One region of the Paenibacillus sp. SAFN-054 genome, then DNA from elsewhere that is predicted to be linked to it. Evidence: riboswitches for the same ligand, from Rfam matches in the RefSeq annotation. Region 1 holds a riboswitch; the other holds the start of a gene.

What was found. A riboswitch is a leader RNA that binds a small molecule or an ion and turns the genes downstream of it on or off. The one in region 1 is predicted to bind cyclic di-GMP.
Region 2: linked by a shared signal. The riboswitch ahead of ACTHPM_RS04635 (NPCBM/NEW2 domain-containing protein) and the one ahead of ACTHPM_RS18435 (amino acid adenylation domain-containing protein) in region 1 are both predicted to bind cyclic di-GMP.

Annotation. Positions count from the first base shown of each region.
Region 1 covers NZ_JBQCKS010000003.1:572,806-581,787, reverse strand. Annotated here, with positions in the region: gene ACTHPM_RS18435 (amino acid adenylation domain-containing protein) at 1-4,238, opposite strand, end outside; cyclic di-GMP riboswitch class I at 4,342-4,437, opposite strand; gene ACTHPM_RS18430 (4'-phosphopantetheinyl transferase family protein) at 4,623-5,336, opposite strand; gene ACTHPM_RS18425 (hypothetical protein) at 5,378-5,533, opposite strand; gene ACTHPM_RS18420 (hypothetical protein) at 5,620-6,363, opposite strand; gene ACTHPM_RS18415 (polymer-forming cytoskeletal protein) at 6,398-7,117, opposite strand; gene ACTHPM_RS18410 (YhbD family protein) at 7,123-7,761, opposite strand; gene ACTHPM_RS18405 (low temperature requirement protein A) at 8,018-8,982, shown strand, end outside.
Region 2 covers NZ_JBQCKS010000001.1:974,082-983,063, forward strand. Annotated here, with positions in the region: gene ACTHPM_RS04620 (phosphotransferase enzyme family protein) at 1-650, shown strand, start outside; gene ACTHPM_RS04625 (hypothetical protein) at 743-1,132, opposite strand; gene pepF (oligoendopeptidase F) at 1,480-3,279, shown strand; cyclic di-GMP riboswitch class I at 3,585-3,669, shown strand; gene ACTHPM_RS04635 (NPCBM/NEW2 domain-containing protein) at 3,819-8,982, shown strand, end outside.

The sequences.
Region 1 (8,982 bases):
CCGTCGACCAGCAGCGTTTCCCCTGCAAAATCGACCTTGCCTGCCAAGTGGGCCTGCGTTAACAGCAGCTCGGTGTTGCTGTTGGCCATCATGTAAATGATGCGGTCCTCAGGGTATTCGGGATCGATCGGCACATACGCGCCCCCCGCCTTCAGAATCGCCAACAGTCCGATAATCATCTCAAACGAGCGGTCCACCATCAGCCCGACCACCTGATCCGGCTTCACGCCTTTGGTCCGCAGCGTATAGGCAAGCCGGTTGGCGCGTTCATTCAGCTCGCGGTAGGACATTGCCCGGTCGTCAAAGACAAGAGCTGCCTTGTCCGGCGTACGCTGAACCTGCTCCTCGAACAGTCCATGAATTGTCATGTGGTCCCGGTATGGAGACTCCGTGTCATTGAGAAGGCGCACGACGAACTCTTCTTCTTCGGCACTCAGCATATCCAGCTCGCACAGCGTCTTGTCCGGATGTTCGATCGCATCCGTGAGCATCCGCATCAGACGGCTGCCGAACGCTTCGATCGTTTGCCGTTCAAACAAGTCCGTGCAATACTGCAAGTCGATACGGAAACTCTCCTCTTCCTCGGTCACATCCACCATCAAATCGTATTTGGAAATCGGATGGATATAGTCGTGAAGGGAAGCGTTCGCCTCTTTGAGCCGAAGCTCGAGCTTGCCTGTATTTTGCATGACGAACAGGGTATCGAACAGCAGGTTGCGGCTCGGATCCCGCGGAATATTCAGCGAGCGGACAAGCTCCTCCAGCTCATAATCCTGGTGCTCGAACGTATCCAGCAGCGCGCTCTTGACCTCCTGCAGCAGCTGGGCAAACGGCTTGCGCTTCTCCGGGTAGCATCGTACGGGCATCGTGTTCACGAACATGCCGATGAGAGACTGGATCTCTTCATGCATTCTTCCGGCTAGCGGAACCCCCGTGATCATATCTTCCTGGTTCGTGTAGCGCGCCAGCAGCGCATGATAACCGGCGAACAGCACCATAAATGGCGTCGTTCCCGTAGAAAGCGCGAATGCCTTGAGTTTACCCGCCGCGTCAGCGTCCAGGCGAATCGTTACCGTTTCCCCGCGGAAGCTTTGCTTGGCCGGGCGCTCGAAATCCGTCGGCAGCTGCAAAATCGGCAGCTCGCCCGATAAGGTTGTCTCCCAATACGCCCGCTGCTCCTCGCCGCCGTCTGCTCCTGTCGTTTCAGACTGCCACAAGGCAAAATCGGCAAATGAGATCGGCAGCTCTTCCAGGCTCTCTCCGCGATACAGGCGTGCCACTTCATCGAAGAATACGTTAGCCGATACGCCGTCGACGGCAATATGGTGGAAGTCCACCAGCAGCACGGAGCTCTCGTCCGATCCGCAGCGGATAAGCCAGGCTCTAACCAGCGGCGCCTGGGCGAGGTCGAACGGCGTAATCAAGGAGTGCAGCAGCTCTTGCAGGCTGTTCTCGGCGGATTCCAACGCATTCAGGTTGAATTGGACCTCTTCCTGAATCCGCTGCACGATCTCGTCGTCCTCCCAATGGAAGGAGGTGCGGAATGCGTCATGTCTTGAGATCATGGAACGGAACGCCTGCTCCAGAGGAAGCCGGTCGACCGGACCTTCGATCCGGAAGGCAAACGGCGCGTTGTATGCCGTACCCACCTGGTCCATCTGCTCGATGAAATACAGTCTCCGCTGGGCGGAAGCTACCGGGTAACGTTCCTGAACGGGGCCTTTTACGATCGGCTTGGCAGAGGAGGCTTGAAGGGTCACCGCTCCTTCGCCTTCTGCGATCCGGTTATGAACGGCTGCTTCAAGCCACTCGGCCTGCTCGCGCACCGTCGGACGCCCGAACAAAAGGCTCACCGGCACGGATACGCCGAAGCGCCGTTCCAGCTTCGTTTGCAAAATCACGACCTTCAGCGAGTCTCCGCCTGCCATAAAGAAGGATTCGCATGCACTGATGCGGCCGAGTCCAAGCACCTCGCCCCACAGCGAAGCAATCCCCTCTTCCCACTCCCCGGCCGGAGCCTCGAACTGCTCCTCATCCACCGTCGTTACAGGGGCGGGCAGCGCCTTCCGGTCCACTTTGCCGTTGGCCGTCAGCGGCAGCTCCGTCAGCTGCACCAGCTTGGCCGGCACCATGTACTCCGGCAAATGTTCGGACAAAAGCGCACTCATGTCCGCATAAGTGAATGCACCGTCCGCTACGACATAAGCACACAGATATTTCTGACCCGAGGCGTCGTCCAGGTCGATGACGATCGTCTCGGATACTTGCGGATGCTGCAGAAGGCGATGTTCAATCTCGCCGATCTCGATCCGGAATCCCCGGATTTTCACCTGATGGTCGATCCGTCCGAGGAACTCGATGGTTCCGTCCTCCGTCCACCGGGCCAAATCGCCCGTACGGTACATACGTCCGCCGCCAGCCAGCTCGCTGACAATGAACTTTTCATTCGTCAGCTCGGGCTGATTCAAGTAGCCGCGCGCGAGGCTCTGGCCTGCGACGCATAATTCTCCGGGAATGCCGATCGGCTGCGAATGGCCATAAGCATCCGTTATATAAACTTGCGTGTTATCGACGGGATGTCCGATCGGGATATTCTCCTCCAGCGCCGTGACACGGTAGGCGGTCGTTACCACGGTATTCTCCGTCGGACCGTAACAGTTATACAAGTCGTAATCCTGCTTGCTGAACGATTTCAGCTTGTCCCCTCCCGCAAGCAGTACCCGCAGCGAAGGCTGGTCGAGCGTCATGAAATGCTCGCAAAACTGCGTCGGCAGAAAGCTTATCGTGATGGCGTTATCTTTGAAGTACGCATGAAGCTGCCCGGAGTCCAGACGGATGTCTTCGGGGATGACGTAGATGGAAGCGCCAGCTACGAGGTAAGGGAAGATTTCCCACACCGAGGCATCGAAGCCGAAGCCCGCATATTTGGTGGCCCGGTCCTTGCCGGTCACGCCAAATTCCCTGTTATGCCACGCGCACAGATTCACGAGCGAGCGATGCTCGACCATAACGCCTTTCGGCCGTCCGGTCGATCCGGAGGTATAGATGATATAGGCAAGATCATTGGACGTTGCCGCTTCAGGCGCATGTGTCCCGGTGGCATCCGTGTCGCCTACGGTCTCCTTACCATTCAGCGCTTCAGCGGCGCAAATCATCTCGCCTTGGAAATGTATCTTCCCGCCCAGCTGCACTTTCGGCTCCGTTACCAGGATCCGTGTGCCGCTGTCCTCCAGCATATAAAGAATCCGATCAGCCGGATAAGCCGGGTCAATCGGCAAATAAGCGGCCCCTGTTTTCAAAATGGCCAGCGTGCCCACGATCATCTCGAGGGAAGGCGTCGCAATGATGCCAACAATAGTTTGGGGAGCGGCACCCTTCTGTACCAGAATCCGGGCCAGCTTGTCCGCCTTCTCATTGAGTTCCCGGTAAGTCAAAGCCTCGTCTTGATAAACGATAGCGGTCTGATCCGGTGTCTTCCGCGTCTGCGCCTCGAACATTTCATGAATCGTGCAGTTCAGGTCGACCGGCTGCTCCGTGCGGTTCCAGGCCGACAGCTGCTGCACTTCCTCCTCTGACAGCATGCTGATCTCGCCCAGCATCGCACCCGGTACAGACACACATTCGCTTATCATATTCTGCAGATGCATTCCCATCCGGCGGATGGAGTCTGTCGTAAACATATGTTCCGCATACCAAATCTCAAGTCCGCTGTCACCATCGCCTTGATACGAGACAACAACGTCGAACTTGCCCTGGAGTTCAGCAGGAGTCAAGCCGCAGCTTGTCAGGATGGCCGTATTGAACAGAGGCAGCGCGCCTTCCAGTCCGCATATATCCGTAAGCTCACGCAAGCTTACAGATTTCAGGCTATTCGTCTCCATCGCAGACCCCGCCTGCTGCATCAGCTGCTGAAGCGGTGTTTCTCCCTCCGCCGCCATGACAAGCGGGTAAGCCTTCTCCGCAGAAGCGAGCACGGCAAAAGCAATTTCTTCTCTTCTTAAATATTTCATCAGCAGCATGCTCCAGGCCGTACCAAGCAAGGCCTCCGGATTAAATCGTCCCGATGCTTGCGCCTTCTGAATCATCTGTTTAACATCCTGCGGCCATGTATAAACGTGTTTTTGCAGCGTGCGAGGCGATACGGCGGATTGAATGCGAAGGATCGTGCGTTCTTCCAATTGTTCAATCACCGGTTTCCATTCCGCTATACTGGATTTCCCCGTTGTTAAAAGCGACATCTTCATCTTTCCTTTGCTTTTTCATAGTTGCTGAACTAAAGGCTAACACAACAAAAAAACTCTACTAGCCGTCAGTAGAGTTCGTTTAATAACGAATACGTCATTCGGCAGCTGGCTGGCATTCGCGATCGGTACCGATCACTGTAAGCCCCTTTAGCTTTGTGTCCCTCTCTTTCGAGGAGGTTTACCACTTTTCTCGGTTGGTTATGGTGTATGGGTCTGGGCAGACCCCCTGTAAACCATATCCAATTTTATTACTAATATATACCATGTTTGCGTCCAAGTACAGGTAAATTTATCCCATGAATAGGAAATAAAAGTGACTATATCCCTAAAAATAAAATACCTAAAAGGGAAATAGAACTATGAACATTGTGTGAATTTTCACAGATGTTTTCCTACTAATTCCATAAAAGAGATAAAAATCTCATTCATGGTGGCATTCTGGAATAAGATTTCTCCATCTTCTGCAGGTACACAGACTGAACATGCGTATTCGTCATCAATCGACATACTTTTCATATATCGACAGGTGTCGACCTTTTTATTACAGGATATGTAATAACCATCTCCATATTTTTCCGTTCCAATCGATGACAACGGAACGGACAGTCCCATACCGATCGCCTTCACGTAACTTTCCTTGAGCGTCCACAATTCATAAAAAAAACCGTCCCGAAGGTCGGCAGGACAATGCCGCCATCGTTCAAGCTCAGTGTGCGTAAAGCACAGCCGGGCTACCTCGTCCTCCGCTTCGCCGATCTGCTCGATGTCGACGCCAATAGGGCCCTCCGTGCTGACTGCACAGACGACCCAATCCGCTGAATGCGATATGTTAAAGTGAAAATCCGGATAACCTTTCAGGGATGGCTTGCCATAGTCATTCTTCGTAAATTGAACCTGATCAACAGCAATACCGGTTCTCTCGCAGGCAACAACCCGTTTCAGCACGGCCGAGACGATCTCGCGTCTTGCATCCTGCTCCGCCCTGTACCTTGCCGCCTTCAAGCGGACCTCCTGCGGTAAATGCGCAGCAGCCTTATCAAGCCATTCCGGATGAAGCATTTGTTCAAGATGTACAGCATAGATTACCGCCATGTCCTTCACCCTCTTGTTCTATTGAATCAGCAAGACTTGGCTCAAGGGAGCAAATTCAGCTGCCGGGCCTGTGCCTCGGTCAAAATATATTCTTCGCTAGGCCATACCTCATCCTCTTGATCCACGCCGAACATCTTCATCACGTCCGGCCAGATTCCCTTTTCCACCGCTTCTTCCTGCGTAATGATGACTTTCATGAATATCAGCCTCCTTGCGCGCTATTTATTCAGCATTACCCCAAAGTATATCGGTTGATACGGCTCTGCATTTTATGGACGGCTATCTACAAACCTGTCTGCACCAATTGTGACACCGAAGCTTCGCTGTCCTGCTTGAATTCATCCTTATACTCCACAAGCCCGATATTGCAGCCAGGTCCTATGATGACGCTTCTGCCTCGGACGACGGCCGCAGTGGTATGTTCCAGGACGATCGTATCCCCTTCGATGATTTCCGCTGTAAGCGTCCCCTCCGTGAGGGGCATGAACTTGCCGATCAAGGGAAGCCCGATCCCCTTCCTGACCTCGATCCGGCTCCCTACGAGTTCCCGCAGACGGCTGGGTCCATACAGCTTGAGATCCGCCTGCCCGGCGTTTAGCATACCGTTGACCTCGACCGTCCCTCTGACCAGCATTTCTTCCATCTGGCAATCTGCGTTCACGTCCAGCTGGCCCGTGACTTTGACCTTATCCGCCGACATGCGGCTGCCCACGGCAAGCTCGCCATTGACGGAAAGCGTTCCTGCGGTAAGCTCGCCAGCCACCCGGACCTCTCCTTGCACCTTCATACTGCCGCCGCTCATGGTGCCTGCTACCTTAAGCGTACCATTGCAGGAAGTACTGTCCGCATGAAGCGAGCCCTTCACCTCGGCATTCCCCAGGCATTTGAACGTTTCACAATCCGTGCTTCCGTTGATCACGGCATCGCCCATGATTTTGACTTGATGAAAGGCTCCGCCGTTCGAGCTGCCGCTACCCGTGATTCTGATGTCGCCGCGGCTGCCGCTGGAATTCCCGTTCCTCATCATATGCTTGATTCCTCCTTTGAAGACATGATCAATTTTATCGTTGATGAGCCGATCCGATGACCGCGTCGCCGTCCCGTTTCAGGCTGTTTTTGTATTCCACGCGCCCGATTTTGCAGCCCGCACCGATTCTGACGTCATTGCCGCGCACGATCTCCGCTTCGGTATGTTCCAAATCCAGCTCGTCGCCTTCGATGGTGTGAGCCTGCAGCTTGGCGGACAGCACGGGAACGAACTGCTCCAGAACGCTGTGCTTCTTGAGTCTTCTGACCGTTATACGCTCCCCTCCGATTTCCTGCGCCTTGCACGCCATGTTCATCTTGATGTCGATCAATCCCGCATTCAGCAGACCGTCGATGTTAACGCCACCATGGACCGACAATACCTCGCACTGAACGTCGTCCCTCGTTTTCAGGCTGCCGCTGATCTCGACCTTCTCCCCTTCCAGTCGCCCGCCGATCGACAAGCGTCCATTCACGGTCAGCAGCTCATGGCAGGCCGCATGTGCCTTAACCGTGACCATGCCGTCGAGAACCATCCGGTTAACGGACAGTTCTCCTCCCACCGTTGCCGTTCCGTTCACGGAAACCTCCTCGCTTTGCAGCCCGCCTTCAATGGTGAGGGTTCCGTTGCTGCCCAGCGAGATGCACTCTGTATTGCCGTTAATTTTGGTCATGCCGTCCAGTCTGATATTGGAATAAGCCCCGCCTTGCGCCTTGCCAATGCCGGAAAGGGTCAGATCCGATCTGTTTTCCATTCTGCTCAGGCCTCCGTTTCGTTCAGCTTCAGTTTCAGTTCCTCCATGGATGCGGCCAGGGACAGCCGGAAGATCCATTTTACATCCTTGTCAAAATACATCTGTTCTGCCGATTCAGCCAAAAATAGCAAAGGAATGCCCATTTTGCGGACCAGCACCAGCTCGCCGGCTTTGCCTTCCATCTTCCCGTAGTGCTCGCGCATAACGGCGATCAGCATTTTTCCTTCCTCCTGCGTGATTTCTCCGCTCTGCAGGAGTTTTTGCAGTACATACACCGCCAGGATGCCATTAAAGGACAATGCCTCTTGGGCTCCCATTTTTTCCTCGAACAGTTTCATCGCAAGTTCCGTAACAATGTTACGTTTGATGAGGTCGGATGGGGAAAGGGACTCGATCAGGGAGCTTGGTGAGAATACGTCCGCCAGCTCATCCAGCGACAAATCATCCTTCATATTCTTGATGCGTTCGATGCGCTGCAATATTTTATCCTTGGGAAAAAAGGTTTCCTGGCCTGTATAGGAAGACCTGCGGACAAACCATTCTTCGGGAATCAGATTTTTGCGTTTCCAGCGGTACAGCTGCCCATAGGAGATGCCTGTCAGCTCCAGCAGTTCCTTTTTCGAAATCAGATCGTCTTCGTTCATGACATCGCCTCCTCGCAAACCAATGTAACATAACATTGTTACGTTGTAAATAAGTGTAAAACCATTTTGCCCCTCAAGTATGATGAGGCCATACGGAACACGCTTCCGTTTCCCTTGCAGCCTCACCATAGTTCTTCGAACTTATAGACCATGAGGTCAAATTAGATATAATTAAATGATCACGCAAGATGAGGCAGAGCCGTATGTTGTGCCTATCTCTGTATGCGTCCAATTAAAGGAGGAGATTTCAAAGCGTATGGTCGAGAAAAAAGTCACCTGGCTGGAGCTATTTTACGATCTGATATTGGTGGCAGCCGTCTCAAAAGCAACGCATGTATTAACACATGTCGAGGATGGGATTATTCCGCTCGCCTATTTGTTGAAATTCATTCTGATTTTTATTCCCGTCTGGTGGGCATGGGTCGGACAAACGCTCTTCGTGAACCGGTTCGGCCAAGACGTTTTTCTGCATCGGGTGCTGATCATTCTTCAGCTTTTATTCGTCATAATCATGACGGCGAGCTTATCCACGGACTTTGACCGGTACTACGTCCCCTTCTTTGTGGGATATATCGGTTCAAGAGCATTGACGGCCGTACAGTATTTGCTGATGCATCGAACGAAATCCGGTCATCAACAAACGACTGCAGCCTATTTGGGAAAACACTTTGTATTCGGCATATTGGTATCATCCGGATCACTATTTTTCGACTCGTGGATTCGGTATGCCATTTTGTATTTGGGGATTGCCGTCGATATTATCCTCCCCCTGATCGGACGCCGCCATCTTGTAAGAACGCCGATCAACACCTTTCACTTATTCGAGCGCTTTGCCCTATTTACGCTCATCCTTTTAGGTGAATCCGTCGTCAGCATACTCGCCGTGCTGCAGTTTAATCACTGGAATCTGTCATCGGTTCTGTTCGTGGCGTTCACAAGCCTGCTGATCATCGCCATTTGGTGGCAGTACTTCGATAATATCGAATCCAAAGTGAATAAGGACAGGCATACCGCCGGACAAACCATTATTTACGGCCACCTATTCATTTATTTATCGATGAGCATGATCGCCGCTTCTATTCAACTGCTCTATCAGCAGCAGCTCCAGTATTTCTTTATGCTGATGTTCGTGTTCGGATCCGTGCTTCTTTACTTCTTTTCCACCACGCTGGTCTTTCACTTTTATAGACATCCGCATCTGCGGTTAAGACCCTATCATTT
Region 2 (8,982 bases), on a different contig from region 1:
CCTGGATAGAAGGAAGGGACCTTCAGCCCGAGGATTTAACGAATTCTGAGTTTGCCAAGTTTGGTGCTCAGTTGGCCGAACTTCACGATTTTTTGCGAAATTATCGGCATGAGAGTCTGGACAAGCGTCCCCAACAAGGGATCGAGTATAATGATGGAATGGTTAGCTCCATCAAGGATGGATACAGGCAAGGATTGTTCACTTCCTCGGATGTCACCGTCATCGAGAATACGATCCGCCGGATTAACTCCCGTCTGAATGACCTGGGGCAAACGAAGAAAACCTGGGGACCGATCCATGGCGATGTGGGGAAGGGGAATATCATTTTAACACCGGAACGTGAATTGTGCTTCATCGACTTCGGATTCTTCGGGCGGGGCTATTACCTGCTGGATATCGCGATGGGAGCTTGCATGCTTCCAAAGGAACATAGGGATGCTTTTTTAAAAGGGTATTACGGACATGCCGAACTGTCTGAGAGTGAAATGGCCTTGCTCGAAGGTTTCCTGTTGGTCGGAATCATTGGTTACTACGCTTTTCAAATGGGGAATGAATCGGTACATGACTGGATGCGGAACCGTATGCCGAAACTTTGCGCCGATTACTGCCTTCCGTATTTATCGGGCGAGCGGATATGGGACAAGGTTTGACGAACAAAAGGCACATTAGATCGCATTCTAATGTGCCTTTGGTTATGAATATGTCATGATTAAGGTTAATCAGGTCATATGTACCTCTCTTTTCAACCGAAGGAAGTCAGGACGCTTTGTTGTATCAAATCCCGAACCTCTTCTTTGTATGCGGCATGCTGCTGTGCCGTTATGTTTCCGCTTCGGAGGCGGTCATCCAGCTGCTTGATCAGTTGGGTTGTCTGCAGGTCGATAATTCCTGCCGTTTCCACGCCCTGTTCGACTGCGATCTCATGAAGGGATTTGCCTTCATATAAAGATTCATATAACTCTTCCTCGGATGCCTGGTTCAGGGCATCGAGCAGGGGGTCCTTTTCCTGTGCGTCGGTTGTAGACCACTTTGCCGCTGGGCTGGCTTTTATCAGGGAACCGCCAATCGCGGAGCTTCCGAAAGACATCACGACGACAATGGTGCCGACGATCATAATTCTTTTGATTCTCATCTTCATAAACCTCTTTTCTTCTATGGTGAGTACGTTTCCTGTATGATCGGGTGCGGAGTATGAGAGTTTAAGCCCACTCACATTGTATAGCTGAAATCTGAAAGATACCTTAAGCAGGCTTTAAGTTCTTATAAAACTCGGGCAGCCGGAAACGCAGCTTATTCGGAGGGCGTACTCATGTATATGTACGAAAGAACACATGGTTTGGTTCCAAAAACGAAATGGGCAAGCCTAATGGTACCGGCTTTTTCGGGGTTCTGTGCAGTAAAAGCCAGAGAATCTGTGATAAAATGGGTTTTATTAACCAAACATTGGTCAATTATTCCTATGAAAGAGGTGCTTGGCGTATGTCGAAAATTTTGAAGCGTGCAGAAGTGGATATCGAAACAACATGGAATTTGAAGGATATTTTTGAGACTACGGAGGCATGGGAAAAGGAATTAAATGCCGTTCAGCAGGATATCTCGTCTGTGACCCAATATGAAGGGAGACTCGGGGAAGGGTCGGATATGCTGCTTGCCTGCCTCCTTGCACAGGAAGAGCTGCAAGCCAGAATGAACCGGGTAGGCGCTTATGCGCATCTTCAACAATCCGGCGACAGCATCAGTCCGGAAAATCAGATGAACGCGTCGAAAGCCCGCGATCTTGCTTCTCGGGTCAGTTCCGCACTTTCATTTATTAAATCCGAAATCATGGAACTTGAAGATGGAATCATTGCAAAGTACATAAAGGAGCAGCCGGAGCTTCAGGCGTTCGAGCGCAGTCTGGAACTGCTTGCGCAAACCAAGCCGCACAGGCTGTCGGCAGAAACCGAAAAGGTTCTAGCATCCTTAGGCGAAGTACTGGATGCCCCATATCGTATCTACGAGCGCAGCAAGCTGGCAGACATGACATTCCCGCCAACCACGAACGGTCTAGGGGAAGAGGTGCCGGTATCGTTTGCGCTCTATGAGAACAAATACGTGGAATCTCCGGACACGCTCCTACGCCGCAATGCCTTTAAAGCCTTTAGTGGGACGCTGCATCAATATCGCAACACATTCGCAGAGACTTACGGAACGGAAGTGAAGCGCCAGGTCATCGAATCGCGGCTGCGCGGTTATGATTCCGTGACAGACATGTTATTGAAGCCGCAGCAGGTTACAAAGGAAATGTACCACAATGTTCTGGACATTCTCCAGGAAGAGCTTGCGCCTCATATACGCAAATATGCTGCGCTGAAGAAGCGGGTGCTCGGTCTGGACCGGATGACCTTTGCGGATCTCAAGGCTCCGCTTGATCCGGATTTCAGCCCGAGCATATCCTTTCAGGAAGCGGGGGACCTGATTAAGGAAGCCCTTACGGTTCTTGGACCGGAGTACGGAGAGATTGTGGATCGAGCATTCAAGGAACGCTGGGTGGATTATGCGGATAATGCGGGTAAACGGACCGGGGCATTCTGTATGGCGATTCCAGGCGTTCACTCGTATATCCTGATCAGCTGGGCTGATAGCATGCGCGGCGCTTTCACGCTAGCTCATGAAGTAGGGCATGCCGGGCATCTCATGCTGGCAAGCAAATACCAACGGCTAACGAATTACAGACCTTCATTATATTTTATCGAAGCGCCTTCCACGATGAACGAGCTGCTTCTTGCCGATCATTTGCTGGCTAAGTCAAGCGATCCTAGAATGCGGCGCTGGGTCATTTCCCAACTGCTTGGCACGTACTTTCACAACTACGTGACGCATCTGCTGGAAGGGGAACTTCAGCGGCAGGTTTATGATCTCGCCATGCAAAATGTGCCGATGACGGCAGTGAAATTGTGTGAGCTTAAAGGGAATATTCTATCCTCGTTCTGGGGGGAGGATGTCGATATTGATGAGGATGCGAAGCTGACCTGGATGCGCCAACCTCACTATTATATGAGTTTATATCCTTACTCGTATGCCGCTGGCCTTACCGCCTCGACGGCCGTTGCCAAGCTGATCCGTGACGAAGGGCAGTCCGCCGTGGACCGCTGGCTCGACGTATTGAAAGCCGGGGGATCCATGAGTCCGCTCGAGCTCATGAAGCTGGCGGGCGTTGACATGTCGCGGCCTGAACCGATCCGAAGCGCGGCCGCCTATGTAGGCGAGTTGATTGACGAGCTGGAAAGCTTGTATTAGGGTAGGTTTGCAAGCCGTAAATTGTATTCTACGAACGAGTCCTATGCTCCATGGACTCGTTTTTTTATATCTGTAGGTATTCTGAAGGAGTAACTTAATCCATCGTTTCGTGCTGCATAGGATAATACTTGAGGCTATGTCTGACGACACGGCAGCTAGAGGATAAAAATGAATAGGACAAGAGCATCTAAAATGTTGATTTGCGAAGAGGGCTAGTATTATTAGGGACCTATTCCTTACTCTAGTTCCTTGTATTCATGTAGAAACATGTAAAATTATGTTACTGTTTGAACAGAAATTGAAAACAACCGCATAGGCAAACCTGGGGAAACCCAGGGACGCAAAGCTATAGGGACTAAGGCTTCACAGCTAGGTTAGCCAGATGCCAAAAGGCGCAATTCGCTTTTTGAGGAATACGGGTGCATCGTTTTTGGGACCTTGTTTTGTCATGTGCCATGCGAGTGATTGTAGATGCTGCCTGTGGCAGATTTTCGATCCATGTTTTCGTTCGCACATCCCCATGGAAGAGAGGAAATAGAATGAAAAAAGCGGTTGTCATTGCAACATCGGCTGCATTGCTGGCGGGTATTCATGGAGGAATAGGCACCAGGCAGGCTGCGGCAGCAGAAATGCCGAAGGTACAGGCGCAAGCCCTGACGCAGGACGTCAGAAATGTACTCGCAGATCCGGTTCAAGCCGGTTCCCAGGCGCAAACGTCGGTGTTCGATCTATTCGGTAGTCCGAAACTTGAACCTTATAATCTCCAATTCAAAATGAATCCTTCGAACATCCAGACGATCACGAACAATGGTGGAAAGTACGCAAGCTCGGTCATTGGCAACGCCATTGACGGGGATATGAATACCCATTGGGAAACAGGAAAGCCCAACTCGGCGACCTTTACGAATGAGGTTGTTGTCCAGCTGAAGGAAACGGCCACCCTGGAACGGATCGTTTATGCCGCAAGACAGACAGGAGCGAAGGGGAAAGGTTTTGCCAAATCCTTCGAGATATACGGCTCAGCCTCGGATGACGGGAATGATTTCAACTTGGTCACAACGGGAGAATATCTCGGTTCAACAGGTGATGTTGTGGAGATAAAGTTCACCCCAACTGCCTTCAAACGTATCAAGTTCGTGTTCAAGAAAGCCAATGAGGACTGGGCTAGCGCTGCCGAATTTGGCTTCTACAAGGCCGATCCCGTCCGGGAAGCCATGAACAGCCTGTTCACGGACGGAACGATGAGCGAGGTGGCGCCGGCTTATCGCAGCGCCGAGCGACTGGAGGAGTTGGAGAAATCGGCCCAATCCCATCCGCTTTATGAGAGTGAATACAGTGCCTCCTTGCAGCTCGCTGAGTCCATCGTAAGTGGCCAAGCGAATTTGCAAGATTACATCGTGACGGCAGAACAGCGCGGTGATATGAAAAAGCATGCAAGCGAAAATTTGCGCATGGGCTTCGGGACCAACAATCAGCCGACTGGCTTTGCAGCCCTGCCGGGACAGACGGTGAACGTGTATGTCGATACTCAGGCCAAGGGCAAGATGCCTTCGCTGGTTTTCTCCCAGCAGGAAGGGTCCTGGAACAGTTGGGCAAGGGGTGTAGCGTTGCATCCGGGGAAGAACACGATCGTCGTTCCCGAAGCGCAAGCGAACAGCTCATATGCTCATACCGTGACGAAGGGCGGTCCCGTTTATATCGTCAATCCTTATACGCCCGCAGAACAAGGTCAGGCTCCGCGGATCCGATTCGAGGGGCTTCAGAGGATTCCGCTCATGACAAAGGATACCGATCCGGCTGCCTTCAAAGCTTTTGTCGCGGAATACAAGCAGAAGCTTGACGCAGACAAGGCAGCTCATCCGAACGTACAGGACCGGCAATTGATCGATGTGGCGGAAATGGTGAGCGATCATGTCATTTTTACGGGTACAGCGACGATTGCCTACAACCAGTACGTGACTCATGAAATCGATCCTCAAAGTACGCTGTCGGGGTATGATCTGTGGATGAGCCGCAACTTTACCTTTTACGGGATGGACGGACGCAGTCTCCGCCATGATCCGAAGCAGATCCGCGAGAACATCCGTCTGATGCAGCCTTACGGCTACATGTACGCAGCCGGCGATCATACCGGCATTCAGATGGATGCGGTGCCGCTTATGATGAGCGACTTCAAAAAGACCTATCCGGGCTGGGGACTGACGCATGAAATCGGGCACCGCATGGCGGTCGGGGAACGGGAATACGGCGAAATCACGAACAATATGCTGTCCATGCTGATGTCGGTTTCTTATCATTCCTTGGACAACCGCATTCCGTTTGAAAGCATGTATTCCTACGTCATTCAAGAAAATAAAGCGGTGATGGATCAGCGGTCGCTTTCCGAAAGACTCGGTACCTACTGGCAGCTTGAGCTCGCTCATCCGGGCTACTGGGCTGAGCTGAACAGCTTATACCGGGAACGCAGAGTTTCACTGGCAAACGGCGATAACTCGAAGCAGCAGTATTTGATCCAATTTTCGTCCGAAGTGCTCGGAATGGATTTGAGCAGCTTTTTCGCGCGGCACGGGTTCACCGTAAACCCGGAGACAAAGGCAGCCACATCCGTCTACCCGGCTTCGCCGAAGCTGTGGTATCTGAACAATGGTATCGTCGGATACGAAGGGAACGGGATTGAGGACGTGAACGCAGCAGTCACCCTGCAGACGGCGGTCAATGCGGCGAATAAAACCAATACGCTTCGGATGGGCGTTGACAAGGCTTATGCCAACGATCTTTTGGGCTATGAAATTTATCGGAACGGCGAGCTTATCGGCTTCACGGGAACGAATCAATTCGTGGATGCGAATGTTGATCCTTCCGTCAATTACACCTACAAAATCATTGCCTACGACAAAAAGCTGAAGGCGCTTAAGCCGGTGGAGGCAAAAGCATTCGCACCGAAGTTGTCCATAGAAGACCGGATTACCCTGAAGTTGAACCAACCGTTTGATCCGCGGAACTATGTCAAGGCAATTGAATATACGGGAAAGGACCTCACGGGTTCGGTCACCGTCAAAAACAATTCGGTGGATGTGACGCAAAAAGGCGAATATACAGTCACGTACGAAGTGAAAAGCGAAGGAACGACAGTCAGCCGGACGACCCATGTGAGCGTCGTCAGTGATTATGCTTATCTTTCCGACCTGCAAGCTGTCAAGGCAACTGTGGGGTGGAAGGAGCTGGTGAAAGACAAGGCTCCATCCGGCAGCGCCATCACCCTGCTGAGACAAGGACAACCCGCCGTTTACGCCAAGGGCTTGGGAACGCATGCCAACTCGGAAGTCACATATTCCATTGATGGTCTCGGTTATGACCAATTTGAAGCCTATATCGGCATTGATCAAGCAGTGAAGGACAGCAAGGCATCGGGTACGTTCGAGGTTTACGTGGACGGCATCAAACGTTGGGAAAGCGGCGTCATGCTCGCAGGCACCGACCATGCTTACGTGAATGTTCCAATCGCAGGAGCCAAAGAGCTGAAGCTAGTAACGACAGACGCGAACGAGAACGGAAATAGTTCCGACCATACCGTATGGGCGGACGCCAAGCTGACCAAGCAATCCAGCAAGCCCGTGCTGACGCTGCCCGAGAGTCGCAGCTTCGTGAAGCTCGGCGAAGCTTTTGACGCGATGAATGGCATTGCAGCCAAGGATGCCGAAGACGGCGACCTTACGACACAAGTCAAGGTGGAAGCGGATCGTTTGGATGTCGGCAAAACCGGCACGTACCAGGTCGTCTATTCGGTAACGGATCAAGACGGCAATACTGTAAGCGAAACCCGGGAAGTCGTCGTTTACAGCGCTTCGACCTATATCAGCGATCTGAATTGGAGCTCTGCCACCACGGATTACAATGTCGTGCGTAAGGATAAAGCAAGCTCCGGAGGAGCTTTGAAGCTCTTGGTCAACGGTGAAACCAAGGATTTCGCCAAAGGCATTGGCACGCACGCCAATTCCGAGATCGTCTATTCGCTCGCAGGTACAAGAGCGGAGTACTTCGAGGCTTATGTGGGCGTTGACCGAAATATTCCGGAACAGACCCATTCAAGCGTCATCTTCCGCATTCTGGCCGATGGACAGGAAGTATATAACAGTGGAATGATGAATTACGGCACTTCTGCCGAATTGGTCCGTATTCCGGTTGCGGGCGTTCAGGAGCTCCGACTTATCGCGGATAACGGCGGCAACGGCAACGCATCGGATCACGCCGATTTTGCGGATGCCAAGCTGCTCGTCCTGAACAGCTCCCCGTCACTCGTCATTCCGCCATCCGTGTCGACGGAGGTCGGGCAGGCGATCGATTTGAATGGTTCCTATTCGGCGATGGATGCAGAGGACGGGGATTTAACGGGCCAGGTACAAATCAGTGGGCTGGATCGCGTTGACTTTAACCGTAAAGGAGAATACCAGGTTACCTATACGGTAACGGACAGCGACGGGAATACGACAACAGAGGTCCGCAGCATTGCGGTCGTGGATATGGCCGATGCGAGGTACCTGACGGATCTGGACTGGACGTTTACGCAGAACAGCTACACGGCTCCGCGCAAGGATGTGTCCATCAGCGGAAACGCACTCCGCTTAACCGACGGCAATAACCGGGAAGTCCGTTATGACCGCGGGATCGGGGCTCATGCGAACTCGACCATCGTATACGGCCTCAGCGGCTTGCACGCGGCATACTTTACGTCCTACGTTGGCGTCGACCGCCAAATGTATGGCACCGTCGGGTCTATCCGCTTCGAGGTGTATGTGGATGGAGCGAAGAAGTACGACAGCGGAGTGATGAATTCGCGCGACCCGCAGAAATTCGCGAAGGTGGACATCAACGGAGCTCAGGAACTGAAGCTCGTCGTCACGGACGGGGGAAATGGTAATGGGTCGGACCATGGAACATGGGGTGATGCGAAGCTTCATCTGATTGGAGAGAGCGAGAGCGTTCTCGATACGAGTCTATTGGTTGCGGTGATAGAGGAGGCAAAGTCGGTCGCCGCGGGAGATTATACCCCGGAAAGCATCAAGGCTTTGCAGGTGAACGTGCAACAAGCGGAGCAGATGTTGGCAGGGAATGCGGCAACCCAGGAACAAATCCATGAGGCCGTTTCTTCCGTCAGACAGGCGATTCGAGGTCTCGTTGCCCAAGACCTTACGCAGCCGGTGGCTATCAAAGACGACTATTTAAAGAAATCCATTCAAAAAACGCTTGGCATTACGAACGAGCCGAAACTGGGCGATATGCTGAAACTGACGAAGCTCACATGCGATTCGGGCCGCGTGACTTCGCTGCAAGGCCTGGAAGCCGCTGTGCGTCTGCAATCCCTGGACATCCGCGGCAATGCCGTGACGGACTTTTCCATTCTGAGTGGATTGCCTGAATTGACGGATTTGTCGGCTGATCCTCAAATCGTAGAAGTCGGTGAGCTTCAAGGTCCGGTGGCCCGGATTGATAATCCGGTTGTTGGACGTGACGGCAATAAAGTCATACCGTTCGCCGCGGCGGCAGTCAGCAATCCGCTTAACAAGGACTTGACCCTGGATATAACGGAATGGGCCGAACATCCCGACACCTTCACGATCGACCTTTCACAGGAAGAGAAAGGGTACTACATGCTGACCCTTGCTTATAAGGTGGAGGGGAATCTTGTTCAGCTCATTTACATGG